4 regions of the Streptomyces sp. NPDC048659 genome follow, and region 3 is predicted to be linked to each of the others. Evidence: riboswitches for the same ligand, from Rfam matches in the RefSeq annotation. Region 3 holds a riboswitch; each other region holds the start of a gene.
The links. A riboswitch is a leader RNA that binds a small molecule or an ion and turns the genes downstream of it on or off. The one in region 3 is predicted to bind cobalamin.
Positions count from the first base shown of each region.

Region 1: it holds a riboswitch for cobalamin, as region 3 does, so the genes downstream of both, AB0C99_RS13440 (ABC transporter substrate-binding protein) here and AB0C99_RS25490 (ribonucleoside-diphosphate reductase subunit alpha) in region 3, are expected to answer to the same signal.
Region 2: it holds a riboswitch for cobalamin, as region 3 does, so the genes downstream of both, AB0C99_RS20930 (cobalamin biosynthesis protein) here and AB0C99_RS25490 (ribonucleoside-diphosphate reductase subunit alpha) in region 3, are expected to answer to the same signal.
Region 4: it holds a riboswitch for cobalamin, as region 3 does, so the genes downstream of both, metE (5-methyltetrahydropteroyltriglutamate--homocysteine S-methyltransferase) here and AB0C99_RS25490 (ribonucleoside-diphosphate reductase subunit alpha) in region 3, are expected to answer to the same signal.

Region 1 is NZ_JBEZHM010000013.1:143,412-146,877, forward strand. It holds gene AB0C99_RS13425 (histidine kinase) at 1-492, shown strand, start outside; gene AB0C99_RS13430 (response regulator transcription factor) at 489-1,283, shown strand; gene AB0C99_RS13435 (GNAT family N-acetyltransferase) at 1,293-1,820, opposite strand; cobalamin riboswitch at 1,994-2,117, shown strand; gene AB0C99_RS13440 (ABC transporter substrate-binding protein) at 2,269-3,324, shown strand; gene AB0C99_RS13445 (iron chelate uptake ABC transporter family permease subunit) at 3,351-3,466, shown strand, end outside.
Region 2 is NZ_JBEZHM010000026.1:61,085-64,550, reverse strand. It holds gene AB0C99_RS20935 (cobyric acid synthase) at 1-762, opposite strand, end outside; gene AB0C99_RS20930 (cobalamin biosynthesis protein) at 759-1,742, opposite strand; cobalamin riboswitch at 1,777-1,908, opposite strand; gene AB0C99_RS20925 (hypothetical protein) at 2,030-2,251, opposite strand; gene AB0C99_RS20920 (inorganic phosphate transporter) at 2,268-3,466, opposite strand, start outside.
Region 3 is NZ_JBEZHM010000037.1:26,098-29,563, forward strand. It holds gene AB0C99_RS25490 (ribonucleoside-diphosphate reductase subunit alpha) at 1-1,272, opposite strand, end outside; cobalamin riboswitch at 1,402-1,543, opposite strand; gene AB0C99_RS25495 (GNAT family N-acetyltransferase) at 1,595-2,113, opposite strand; gene mctP (monocarboxylate uptake permease MctP) at 2,266-3,466, opposite strand, start outside.
Region 4 is NZ_JBEZHM010000013.1:53,439-56,904, forward strand. It holds gene AB0C99_RS12990 (hypothetical protein) at 1-822, opposite strand, end outside; gene AB0C99_RS12995 (class I SAM-dependent methyltransferase) at 971-1,600, shown strand; cobalamin riboswitch at 1,741-1,968, shown strand; gene metE (5-methyltetrahydropteroyltriglutamate--homocysteine S-methyltransferase) at 2,139-3,466, shown strand, end outside.

The DNA.
Region 1 (3,466 bases), on a different contig from region 3:
AAGGCGCGGGAGGCGACCGGCCGGGCGCAGAGCCTGGTCCGGGAGAGCCTGAAGCAGGCCCAGTGGACGGTCCGCGCGCTGCGCGAGGAGGCCCTGCCCCTGTTGGAGAGCCTCGCCGCCATGCTCGAATCGTCCGGTCACCACGACGCCCTCACGGTGACCGGTACCGTGCGCGAGCTGCCCACGCGGACCGCGCACGACCTCCTGCGGATCGCGCAGGAGGCGCTGACCAACGCGACGCGCCACGCGCCCGGGGGCGTGGTGCGGGTGACCATGGCGTACGAGGAGAAGGCGACCGTCTTGAGCATCGTGAACGGGCCGGGGACCCTGCCCGTCTCCCCGGGTACGGGGAGCGGGATGGGGCTGATCGGGATCCGCGAGCGTGTGGCCCTGCTGAACGGGACGGTCACCGCCGGTCCCGTCACGGGCGGGCCCGAGACAGCCGGGCCCGAGCGCGGCGGCTGGAAGGTCGAAGTGGTGATTCCGGCATGAGCGAGACCTCGGAGCCCGCCCTCCCGCCGCCCTCCTCCGGCCCCTCCAGCCCCTCCAGCCCTTCCCGCCCCTCCGGCCCCATCAGGGTCGTCATCGCCGACGACCAGGCCGCCGTGCGCGAGCCGCTCGCCATGGTGCTCGCGCTCGCCGGGGACATCGGCGTGGTCGCGACCGCCGCGAACGGGCGCGAGGTGCTGGACGCCGTCGCCGCCGAACCCGTCGACGTCGTGCTTATGGACCTGCGGATGCCCGTGATGGACGGCACCGAGGCGACCCGGCTGCTGAGCGAGGCCCATCCGGAGGTGGCCGTCGTGGTCCTGACGACCTTCGCCGACGACGAGTCGATCATGGCAGCGCTGTCGGCGGGCGCCCGCGGCTATCTGACGAAGAACGCGGGCCGCGAGGACATCGCCCGCGCGATCCGCGCCGCCGCGGCCGGGCAGTCGGTGATGGACCAGGAGGTACGGGACCGGCTGCTGGCCGCCGTGATGGCGACGCCCCGCGCGGAGGCCCGGCCCGGAGCGGACTCCGGGACTGGTTCCGGTGTGGACTCCGAGGCGGGCTCCAAGGCCGCCTCGGCCCCGGGTGACGACCTGCCCGAGGACCTGACCCCTCGGGAGCGCGAAGTGCTGGGTCTGATCGGGCAGGGGCTCCCGAACCGGGCGATCGCCGAGCGGCTGTTCATCAGCGAGGCCACGGTCAAGACGCACATCAACAACCTGTTCGCCAAGGCCCGGATCCGGGACCGCGCCGACGCCGTGCGGCGGGCCATCGCCGCCGGTCTGGCCTGAGCGGGGGCCTCAGCTCGTCCGGGCGGCGCGGCGCAGCCGGGCGCGCGCCGGGTCCTGGGCGGGGCGGTGCGGCGGGGGCGGCTGGTCCTGCGGGGCGCGGCGGACGAAGAGGGTGACGGAGACGCCCTCGGTGAAGCCGTTGCGCCGCATCATCGCGGCGGATGCCTCGTTGCTGCTCTCCACGTCGGTGATGATCCGCGAGGCGCCCGCCGCGAAGAGGGCGTCGCAGCAGTGCTCGACGAGCGCGCTGGCGACGCCGCGGCCTCGGGCCCGCTCCTCCAGGGCGATCCATTCGAGGTAGCCCCAGTCCTCGCGTTCGTCGTACGAGAGGGAGCCGAGGACGAAGCCGAGCAGGCCCTCCTCGTCCCGGGCGACCCAGCAGGCGTCGGGCTGGGCGTCCCAGTGCGCGGCCACGGAGGACAGCGACCAGGAGGTGTAGGGCATCGACTTGACGTCGTAGACCCGGTGGCCGAGGTCGAGCACGGCGTGCAGGTGGACGAGCTCCAACGGGACGATCTCGACTGCGCTTTCGTTCATATCGGCGATCATGCCAGGGATCACCCGGATCATCCCGGCATGGAGGTATGGCGGCATCTCACACTGTCCGGGCGAAATGCCCGACTCCCTGGATCAAGATCGCCCTGTGGTAATTTGCCCGAGCCAGTCGCACCCCTGTACGTATCCGGCAGCCGGCCGATACGCATGGGGGCAGGGAATCCGGTGGGAATCCGGAGCTGACGCGCAGCGGTGAGGGTGACGGGCGGAACATCGGCCACTGGGTCCCGAGGGGCCCGGGAAGGCGTTCCGTCCGGGTGACCCCGAGTCCGAAGACCTGCTGGCGGCCCCGGCGGCGGCGTACGGCCGCGTCCGGGGAGCTCCGTACGACAGGCTCCGCGCCCGAGCCGTGACGCCAGAGGACCCCCACGTGCCCCTGCCCCGCCTTCTCCGCGTTTCCCGCGCGCCGCGCGTTCCCCGTGTTTCCCGCGTGCCCCGCGCGCCCCACATCCCCCGTTCCGCCGCGCTGCTCGCCGTCGGCGCCTTCACCGGCGCCGCACTCGTCACCGGCTGCGGCCCCGGCGCTCCGGCCGCCGCGCCCGGCGCGAAGGCCACGGACGCGGCGCGCGCCGTCGTGCTCGACAACTGCGGCCTGCGCGTCGAGGTCGAGCGCCCGCCCCGCCGTGCCGTCGCCCTGGACCAGGGTTCGGCCGAGATCCTGCTCTCGCTCGGTCTCGCCGACCGCATGGTGGGCACCGCCACGTGGACGGACCCGGTCCTGAAGGGGCTGGAGGACGAGAACGCGAAGGTGCCACGGCTGGCGGACCGCTACCCGTCGTTCGAGAAGGTCCTGGCCGCCGAGCCCGACTTCGTCAGCGCCTCCTTCCTCTACACCCTCGGCAAGGGCGGGGTGGCGCCCCGGGAGCGCTTCGCCGGGCTCGGCGTGCCGACGTACCTCTCCCCCACCGACTGCGTGGACAAGGACAACAGCGGCGACGGCGACGGGATACGCACCCGGCCGCTGACCATGGACACGGTGTACGGCGAGATCCGCGACCTGGCCCGGGTGTTCGGGGTCCCGGAGCGCGGCGAGAAGCTGGTGGGCGAGCTCCGCACCCGGGTCGCGAAGGCCACCGCCGGGCCGGGCTTCGGGGACGCCTCGGTGCTGTACTGGTTCTCCGACGCGCGGGGCCCGTACATGGCCGGGTGCTGCGGCGCGCCCGGCGTCGTCAGCGGGACGCTCGGCGTGCGGAACGTCTTCGACGACACCAAGGAGGAGTGGCCGCAGATCAACTGGGAGACCGTCGCCGAACGCGACCCCGACGTGCTGGTGATCGCCGACCTGACCCGCAGGGCGCAGTCGGCCGAGAGCGCCGCGAAGAAGATCGAGTTCCTGGAGTCCCACCCGGTCACGCGGAACATGACGGCGGTGCGGAAGAAGCGGTACGTGGTCCTCAGCGGGCAGGCGATGAACCCGACCATCCGCACCGTCGAGGGCATCGAGAAGCTGGCCGCCGCCCTGCGCGCGTACGGGCTCGCCAAGTGAACCGGCCGGTTGCGTCACCCCTGTTGGTGCCCGCGGCCACGGCGGCCGGCGGCGTGCTGCTGCTCGTGTCCCTCGCGCTCGCCGTGACGATCGGCCCGGCCGACATACGGGTCTCGGACACCTGGTCCGTGCTCGTCTCGCA
Region 2 (3,466 bases), on a different contig from region 3:
GGCCACCACCGACTCGCGGACCGTGCCGCGCAGCGAGACCCGCAGGCCGTCCTCCTCGTCGATGCCGAGGCCGTGCGCGTACGGCAGGACGCCGAAGGTGCGGCGCCCGGTGAGGCCGTGGAGCATGTCCAGGCCGGGCTCCAGGAGCGTCACGTCGCCGCGGAACTTGTTCACCAGGTACCCGGCGACGAGCTCCTGGTCCTCGGGCGCGAGCAGCGCGGTGGTGCCGAAGAACTGGGCGAAGACGCCGCCCCGGTCGATGTCGCCGACGACCACGACGGGCAGCCGGGCGGCCCGCGCTATGCCCATGTTGACGATGTCGGTGCGCCGCAGGTTGATCTCGGCCGGGCTGCCCGCCCCCTCGCAGATCACGGCGTCGTACGTGCCCCGGAGCTCCTCCAGGCACGCCAGCACCGGCTCGAAGAGGGTGCCCTGCCGTCCGCCGTGGTAGCCGCGGGCGCTCATCTCGCCGACCGGCTTCCCCATCAGGACGACCTGGCTGGAGCGGTCGGAGCCCGGCTTGAGCAGCACCGGGTTCATCAGCGCGGTCGGCTCGACGCGCGCGGCCTGCGCCTGCATGGCCTGGGCGCGCCCGATCTCGGCGCCCTCCCGGGTCACGAAGGAGTTGAGGGACATGTTCTGTCCCTTGAACGGCGCCACCTTGACGCCCTGCCGGACCAGCCAGCGGCAGATGCCGGCCGTGACGACGCTCTTGCCCGCGTCGGACGTGGTCCCGGCGACGAGCAGCCCCCCGCCCCTCATGCGTTCCTCCGCTTCAGCGTGCTCGCGATCAGCCGGCCGCCCACGCAGGCGGCCAGGGTCAGTCCGGTGATCCGGCGGGACAGCCGCACCGCCCGGTCGATGTCGGCGACCTCGACGGGACGGCCCGCCCCGTTGAGGACGGGCCGGTGCTCGACCCGTCCGCCGTACGCCAGGGTGCCGCCGAGCCGTACGCCGAGGGCCCCGGCGAAGGACGCCTCGACGGGTCCGGCGTTGGGGCTGGGGTGCTTCGCCGCGTCCGCCCGCCAGGCGCGGGCCGCCCCGCGCGGGTTCCCGCCCGCGACGGTGGCGAGCGCGGCGGTGAGCCGGGCGCCGGGCCAGCCGGCCAGGTCGTCCAGGCGGGCCGAGGCCCAGCCGAAGCGGCGGTACCTCGGCGACTTGTGGCCGACCATCGCGTCCAGGGTGTTCACCGCGCGGAAGCCGAGCAGCCCCGGCACGCCGGCGACGGCGCCCCAGAAGAGCGCGCCGACCACGGCGTCGGAGGTGTTCTCGGCGACGGACTCGACGACCGCGCGGGCCATCGCGGGGCCGTCCAGGGAGTGCGGGTCGCGTCCGCACAGGTGCGGCAGGCGCTCCCGGGCGACCTCCAGGTCCCCGGCGGCGAGCGCCCCGCCGATCGCGCGGGCCTCGCGGCCCAGCGTCGTACCGCCGACCACGGCCCACACGGAGGCGGCGGTCAGGGCGACGGTGGCGGCGCGGCTGCCCCGTGCCGTACGGGCGGCCAGCGCGCCGAGGGCGACGGTGGAGCCGGCGCAGACGGCGGTGTGCAGGGCGCCCCAGCCGCGGTGGTCGCGCCACAGGCGCCGTTCGACCGCGCCGGCGGCCCGGCCGAAGGCGGCGACGGGGTGGCCGCGGCGGGGGTCGCCCGCGAGCCGGTCGACGGCGAGGCCGGCGGCCGCTCCGTACGCGAAGACACCGGTGGCGCTGTCGGTGCCGGGAAGGCTGAGGCCGCGGCCGGGCATGGCGCTCTGTCCTCACTCAGGGTCCGCGCCCTGGATCGACGTGACCGGCGGCGAGAGTTCCTGGCTCCCGGCCCCTGGGGGCCGGTCACAGTGGCGGGACCGCGCCGGATTCGCACCGGACTTCCTCTACTGCCGCCGTAATGGCCCCGGCAGTCCACCACGCTGTGCGAACAGCCGTCAACTCACCCTTGACCTGCGTCGGGTCACTGTGCGGAGCGCCACAGACACGAGGACCGGGCGGCCCGCACCACGAGGTGCGGACCGCCCGGCCGGGTGTGCGCGGTGCGTCAGGCGACGATCAGGTAGATGCCGTAGGAGACGGCGGCCAGGCACAGCGCGAAGCAGGCGTAGGCGCCGGTGACGGCCAGGGTGGCGGAGCCGCCGTTCTCGGCGGCCTCCTCCTGCTTGGAGAGGCCCATGACACCGAGGGTGAAGAGGCCCACCAGGGCGACGGTCGCCACGAGGCTGACTCCGAAGACGGAGCCGAGGGCTGCCCAGTCGATCTTCATGCTTGGTTCCAGTTCCTTAGACCGCGGCGGCGGGGGCCGGGGGAGCGGCCGGGTCCGTGGGGCCCGGGGTGGGGATGGTGGTCTTCAGGTCCGCGTCCGCGACGGCGGCGACGGAGCCCGCGGCCGGCGGCGGGGTGACGGCCGCGATGGCGGTGGTGACCACGCCGGCGGGCTCGGCCGGGGCGCCCGGGTTGTCGAGGTCGTCGGCGGTGACGTTGGTGTGGTCGACCGGCTTGCGGCGGGAGAGCGCCCAGATCACGGCCGAGCCGGCGACGAGCAGGACCGCGACGGCGGCGATGCCCCAGGTGCCCTGCTTGGTGAGGAACTCGGCGGCGGCGCCGACCAGGCCCGCGGCGGGCAGGGTCAGACCCCAGGCGACGAACATCCGGGTGGCGGTCGACCAGCGGACGACTCCGCCCTTGCGGCCGAGGCCGGCGCCCATCACGGCACCCGAGCAGGACTGGGTGGTGGAGAGCGAGAAGCCCAGGTGCGAGGAGGCCAGGATGACGGTGGCCGCGCTGGTCTGGGCGGCGAAGCCCTGCTGCGGCTGGAGGTCGGTGAGGCCCTTGCCCATGGTGCGGATGATGCGCCAGCCGCCGAGGTAGGTGCCGAGCGCGATGGCGACACCGGCGGAGACGATGACCCACATGGGCGGGTTGGCGCCGGGGGCGAGGACGCCGCTGGTGACCAGGGCGAGGGTGATGATGCCCATCGTCTTCTGCGCGTCGTTGGTGCCGTGCGCGAGCGAGACGAGACCGGCGGAGGCGATCTGGCCGGCCCGGTAGCCCTTGGCGGTCGCCTTGGTCCCGGTGTTCGACTTCTTGCCGAGGCGGTACGTCAGGCGGGTCGCGACCATCGCGGCCAGACCGGCCACGATCGGGGCGGCGATGGCGGGGATGAGGACCTTGGTGACGATGGTCGGGCCGTTGACCGCGTCCCAGCCCGCCGACATCACGGCGGCGCCGATGAGGCCGCCGAAGAGGGCGTGGGAGGAGCTGGACGGCAGGCCCAGCAGCCAGGTCAGCAGGTTCCACAGGATGGCGCCGACGAGCGCCGCGAAGATCACTTCTGTGCGAATGCCCTCTTCGTTGATGATCCCGCCGGAGATCGTCTTGGCGACCTCCACGGACAGGAACGCGCCGACGAGGTTCAGCACGGCGGACATGGCCACCGCCGTCTTGGGCTTGAGAGCACCGGTCGAGATGGTCGTCGCCA
Region 3 (3,466 bases):
GGAGCCGGGCTCGGCGGTCTGGTTCGCGGTGCGGTTGGAGGCGTCCTTGAAGGTCATCCAGCCGTTGCCGGTCTGCGCGAGGGTGCGCATCATCCGGCCGTACAGGTCCCGGGCCGGCATCGTCTTCTTGGCCAGGCCCGCCGCCTCGGCCTCGCGGTACGCCGCGTCGAACTCCTCGCCGTACAGGTCGACCAGCTCGGGCACGTCGGCGGGGGAGAACAGCGACCAGGGGGCGTCCGCGTTGACCCGGCGCATGAACTCGTCCGGGATCCAGTGCGCCAGGTTCAGGTTGTGGGTGCGGCGGGCGTCCTCGCCGGTGTTGTCGCGGAGCTCCAGGAACTCCTCGATGTCCGCGTGCCAGGTCTCCAGGTAGACGGCGGCGGCACCCTTGCGGCGCCCGCCCTGGTTGACGGCGGCGACGGAGGCGTCCAGCGTCTTCAGGAACGGCACGATGCCGTTGGAGTGCCCGTTGGTGCCGCGGATCAGCGAGCCGCGGGCGCGGATGCGGGAGTACGAGAGGCCGATGCCGCCCGCGTGCTTCGACAGCCGCGCGACCTGGTGGTAGCGGTCGTAGATGGAGTCCAGCTCGTCCTGCGGGGAGTCCAGCAGGTAGCAGGAGGACATCTGCGGGTGGCGGGTGCCGGAGTTGAAGAGGGTGGGGGAGGAGGGCAGGTAGTCGAGCCGGCTCATCAGCCCGTACAGCGCCGCCACCTCGTCCACGGCGCGGTCGCTGTCGTCCTCGGCGAGGCCGCTCGCCACGCGCAGCATGAAGTGCTGCGGGGTCTCGATGACCTGGCGGGTGATCGGGTGGCGCAGCAGGTAGCGGGAGTACAGGGTGCGCAGGCCGAAGTAGCCGAAGCGGTCGTCGCCCGCCGGGTCGATCAGGGCGTCGAGGTAGCCGGCGTGCGCGGCGACGAACGCGGCCGTGCGGTCGGCGATCAGGCCCTCGCGGTGCCCGACGGCGACGGAGGCCGAGAAGGCGACGGCGCCCTGGCCCGCGGCCTCGTCGGCGATGGTGAGGGTGAGCAGCCGGGCGGCGAGCCGGGAGTACGCCGGGTCCTCGGCGATCAGTCCGGCGGCGGCCTCGGTGGCCAGTTCGCGCAGCTCCGCCTCGTCCGAGGAGGCGCTGCGGCCGCGCAGGGCGGCGGCGGCGACCTTGCCGGGGTCGGTGTCCGGGAGGTCGGCGGTGAGATCGGTCAGGGTCCGCAGCAGCACGGTGCCGGGGCCGTCGGTCTCGATCGCTGCGGCCGGATCGGCGGGCGCGATGGTCACGTGGGGGCTCTCCCTCGCTCGGCTCGGTGCCAGGGCGGGGGGCGGGAACGGGACGGCCGTACGCACGGCTGCGCCGCGTCCACCGGCCCACTCCGCGAGGCCCGGACGTCTGTCGGCACCCGGAACGGACGGACCGGGTGCGCTGTCGGCAGGTCCTCGGACTCACCTTGGCGCGAACGCGCACAAAACACACCGTTGCGGGACAGTTCCGGATTTCCACCGGATTCCCCTGCGGCGACAGCGAGGACGAGCATACATGTGGGGGGCACCGCTCGCGGCACCCCCCACATGTTGTGTCGGCCTGGAGCCTGTCCGGCGGCGGTCAGAGCTCCAGAACGTAGGTGAACAGGGTGAAGTCCAGGCCCGGAACCGGCTTCCAGTCGCGTTCGGGGGAGCGGACGAAGCCCAGTCGCTCATAGATCCGGTGGGCGGTGGTCATGCTCCGCTGGGTGGACAGCACGATCCGGGCGCACCCCTCGGCGGCCCGCGCCCGGTCCACGCAGGCCCGCACGAGGGCCTCCCCGACGCCCCGGCCGCGCGCCGCGTGCGCGACGGCCAGCATCCGGAACTCGGCCTCGCCGGGGCCCGCGATGTCGGCCCACTCCTCGCCGCCGAGCGCGAAGGTCACGCCGCCGAGGACGGCCCCGGCCGCGTCGGCCGCCGCGTCGACGGCCACCAGCACCTCGGCCTCGGCGTCCCGCCGGGCGGTGTCCCGCAGCCGGTGCAGATAGTCGTCGTCCTCGCCGAACGTGAGGAAGCCGTCGTCGAGGTAGGCCCGCGCGGTGACCTCGCCGAGCGCCTCGTACTCCTCGGGCCGTACCGCCCTGATCGTGAAGTCCATGCCAGGGAGTCTGCCCCGGGGCGCGGCTCCGGCCGCCGCCGGGACCCCCGGCACGGCTCCGACCGCCTCGGGGACCCCCGGGCACGGCTCCGCCCGCCGCCGGGTGTCCCGGGGCGGGCGGAGCGCGGGGCGCGCGGGGCGGTCGGCGGGGCTCAGTGCCCGGCGGTGCCGACCTTCGGGAGCTCGGTGGCGACGCCCTTGTCGCCGGCGTCCGCCGTGTAGTCGCCGGGCGCGGTCTCGTCGACGCCGTCGGGCGCCTTGAGCGCCTTCAGGACGAAGGTGAGGACCACGGTGACGACCAGGTTGAGCACGAAGGCGGTGAGGCCGATGTAGCCGATCTCGCCGATGCCGGGGATCGCGGCCGAGGAGCCGCCGAAGTGCGCCTGCTTGGGCGTGCTCACGTTGTACGCGGCGATCGTGCCGTAGACCATGCCGACAGCCCAGCCGGCGAGCAGCGCCCAGCGGTGGAACCAGCGGGTGAACAGGCCGCCGACGAGGGCGGGGAAGGTCTGCAGGATCCAGATGCCGCCGAGGAGCTGGAAGTTGATGGCGACGGTCTTGTCCATGGTGAGGACGAAGACCAGCGCGCCGACCTTCACCAGCAGCGAGACCAGCTTGGAGATCTTGGTCTCCTGCTCGGGGGTCGCGTCCGGCTTGAGGAAGTCCTTGTAGATGTTCCGGGTGAACAGGTTGGCCGCGGCGATCGACATGATCGCGGCCGGGACCAGGGCGCCGATGCCGATGGCCGCGAAGGCCACCCCGGCGAACCAGGCCGGGAACATGTCCTCGAAGAGCTGCGGGATGGCGAGCTGCCCGTTGCTGACCTTGACCCCGGCGGCGATGGCCATGAAGCCGAGCAGCGCGAGCAGGCCCAGCATCAGCGAGTACAGCGGCAGGATCGTGGTGTTGCGGCGGATCACCTCGCGGCTCCGGGACGACAGGGTCGCCGTGATGGAGTGCGGGTACATGAAGAGCGCCAGCGCCGAGCCGAGCGCGAGGGTCGCGTACGTCCACTGGCCGGCCTCGGCCGGTACGAGCCCGCCGGCCTTGGCGGCGGTGAACTTGGCGTCGGCCGAGGCGAAGATCTCGTCGAAGCCGCCCAGCTTGATCGGGATGTAGATGATCGCCACCGCGATGACGAGGTAGATCAGGGTGTCCTTGACGAAGGCGATGAGCGCCGGGGCGCGCAGCCCGGAGGAGTACGTGTAGGCCGCGAGCACGCCGAAGGCGATGAGCAGCGGCAGGTCCTTGACGAACCAGTGGGTGTCCTCGCCGCCGCCGACGCCCATCACGTCCAGGACGGCCTGGATGCCGACGAGTTGCAGGGCGATGTACGGCATGGTGGCGAGGATG
Region 4 (3,466 bases), on a different contig from region 3:
GATGGTCACGTCGACGCGCTGGGAGGTGGGGCTGTCGGCGGGGGTGTAGGTCCAGGTGCCCGCGCCGGTGCACTCCTTGGCCAGGGGTTGGGTGCTGTGCTCGTCGTAGGTGAAGGTCTTGACCCTGTTCGCGGTGGCCGTGCCGTCGGGGGCGAGGGTGAGGGTGCCGCCCTCGCCGTCGGCGTACGTGCCGGCCACCTGCGCCTCGTCCAGGCGCGGCGCCTCGTAGCCGACCCCCGCGAAGACGGCGATGCCCGCCAGCGTGAAGGCGGTGACGGCGGCGAGCGTCCCCCACAGCGCGATGTACCCGAACATCGCTCCCCCGGAGAGCCGCGGGCGCTCCGGCAGGAGCAGCCTGCGGGCGGTCAGGGCCGGTACGGCGAGCGCCACCGTCGCCACGAGCCATCCGGCGACGCACCCCAGAAGGCCGGTCTCGCCCGTCAGCGCCTCCGCGCCCGCGGGCAGGGCCGCCACGCCTCCCGCGGCCGCCGGAACCCACCACCACGCCTCGCGGCCGGACACGGCTCGGCCCAGCCGGGCGGCAACGGCGAGCATCGGCATCAGCACGCAGATCGACAGCAGCGCGGCCAGGGCCGCACCCGCCGCCGCCACGAACGGAAGCGCGACCACCATCACGAATACGGCGAGGCCGTTGTAGGGGAGCGGCGGCGTCTCCTTGGTCAGCTCCCACACGTACACCGCGATGACCGCGATCACCGCCTCGACGGACAGGACCGAGGTGCAGGCCACGACTACGGACCCGAAACGGTCCCGGATGCGTACCGTCCCCTGAGCAGGCGTCTCCAGGGGGTGGTCCACCATGATGATTGATCTTTCTGAACGCATTCAAATCCCCTCCTGGCGTCATCATGCACCACGCCTGTCCCGCCCGGCAGTCCAGCCCCCCTCCCCCACTCGTCCCCACCCGTCCCCAGAGGCAGCCGCCCGCAGCGGTGCTACGTTTCGGGGCGTGTCGAAGCATCAAGAGGTGACCCGGGCCGCCTACGACCAAGTCGTCGAGCTCTACGCGTCGTTGTTCGCCGACCGGCTGGAGACGCGGCCGTTCGCGCGGAGCATGGTCGGCACCTTCGCCGAGCTCGTACGGGACACGGGGAACCTGCGGGTCGCCGACGTCGGCTGCGGGCCCGGGCACCTCACGGCCATGCTGTGCGAACAGGGGCTGGACGCCATCGGGTTCGACCTCTCCCCCGCCATGGTCGACCACGCCCGGCGGGCCCAGCCGGCGCTGCGGTTCGAGCAGGCCCGCATGGAGGCCCTGCCGCTGGAGGACGGCGTGCTCGGCGGGATCCTGGCCCACTACTCGATGATCCACACACCGCCCGGGGAACTGCCCGCGCTGCTCGCCGAGCAGGCCCGCGTCCTCGCGCCGGGTGGCCTGATCCTGGTGTCCCTCTTCGGCACCGAGGGGCCCGAGCCGATCCGTTTCGACCACAAGGTGGCACCCGCCTACAGCTGGCCCGCCGCGCCCTTCACCGACCTACTGGCCCAGGCCGGACTCACCACCACGACCCGGCTCCTCCACGACCCCGCCTCCGAGCGGGGCTTCCTTGAGACTCATCTGCTCGCCCGGCGCTCGTAGGCCGCGACGCCGTGACGCCGTGACGCCGTGACGCCGTGACGCCGTGACGCCGTGAGATCGACTTCCTCGCCACCGGCTGATCTTCGCCGTTCTCGCGTCCGGATCTTGATATTTCTCGCCATCGGGGCGCGGCACGCCCTAGTCTGGCCCGCGCAGCTGGTTCGCCCCGTCCGCCAGGCGGGATGCGTCGTAAGAGGGAACCCGGTGGGAATCCGGGACTGCCCCGCAGCGGTGAGTGGGAACGACCGCCGTCATACGCACTGGGACCGGACAACGGTCCTGGGAAGCGACGGCCAGTAGGTGCCCTCCGGTCATGCCGGAGAGCGTGCCCGCGAGTCCGAAGACCTGCCCGTTGCCCGTGCGAGGACGTATTCCGCGCACGGTTTCACCGATGACCTCGTGGGCGGGTCGGCGTGGACGACGTACGGCCCGTCGCGGGCTCCCTCCGCGCTCCGGTCAGCGTGCTCCGCCTTCTCCTTCGCGCCCACGTCCCCTCATCGGGCCGTCCATCCGGGCACATCTCGCGAAGGAGAGTTCCGTGACCACCGAGTCCACCGCCGCTGCGGTACGAGCGACCGTGTACGGCTACCCCCGCCAGGGGCAGAACCGCGAACTGAAGAAGGCCATCGAGGGCTACTGGAAGGGCCGCGTCACCGCCGACGCCCTCCGCGCCACCGCCGCCGACCTCCGCCGGTCGAACTGGCACCAGCTGGCCGACGCCGGCGTCCACGAAGTGCCGACCGGCGACTTCTCGTACTACGACCACGTCCTCGACACCAGCCTCATGGTCGGCGCCATCCCCGCCCGCCACCGCGCCGCCGTCGACGCCGACCCGCTCGAAGGCTACTTCGCCATGGCCCGCGGCACCCAGGACATCGCGCCGCTGGAGATGACCAAGTGGTTCGACACCAACTACCACTACCTCGTCCCCGAACTCGGCCCCGACACCGTCTTCACCGCCGACTCCACCAAGCAGGTCGCCGAACTGACGGAAGCCCTCGCGCTCGGCCTGACCGCCCGCCCGGTCCTCGTCGGCCCCCTCACCTACCTCCTGCTCGCCAAGCCCGCACCCGGCGTCGCCGCCGACTTCGACCCGCTCACCCTTCTCGACCGGCTCCTCCCCGTCTACGCCGAAGTCCTCGCCGACCTGCGGGCCGCCGGCGCGGAATGGGTGCAGTTGGACGAGCCCGCACTCGTCCAGGACCGCACTCCCGCCGAGCTGAACGCCGCCGCCCGCGTCTACCGCGACCTCGGGGCGGCAGGCGACCGGCCCAAGCTGCTCGTCGCCTCCTACTTCGACCGCCTCGGCGACGCCCTCCACGTACTCGCCGCCGCCCCCGTGGACGGTCTCGCCCTCGACTTCACCGAGCGCGCCGCCGCCAACCTCGACGACCTCGCCACCGTCGGCGGACTACCCGGCAAGCGGCTCGTCGCCGGCGTCGTCAACGGCCGCAACATCTGGATCAACGACCACCAGAAGTCCCTCGCCACCCTCGCCACCCTGCTCGGCCTCGCCGACCGCGTCGACGTGGCCACCTCCTGCTCCCTGCTCCACGTCCCTCTCGACGCGGACGCCGAAGCCGACCTCGACCCCGAGGTCCGGCGCTGGCTCGCCTTCGCCCGCCAGAAGACCACCGAGGTCGTCACCCTCGCCCACGGCCTCGCCCACGGCACCGACGCGATCGCCACCGAACTCGCCGCCAACCGGGCCGACCTGGCCTCCCGCGCCGACTCCGCCCTCACCCGCGACCCCGCCGTCCGCGCCCGCACCGCCGCGATCACCGACGCGGACGGCCGCCGCTCCCAGCCCTACACCGAGCGCACCGCCGCCCAGCGCGCCCACCTCGGCCTGCCGGTGCTCCCGAC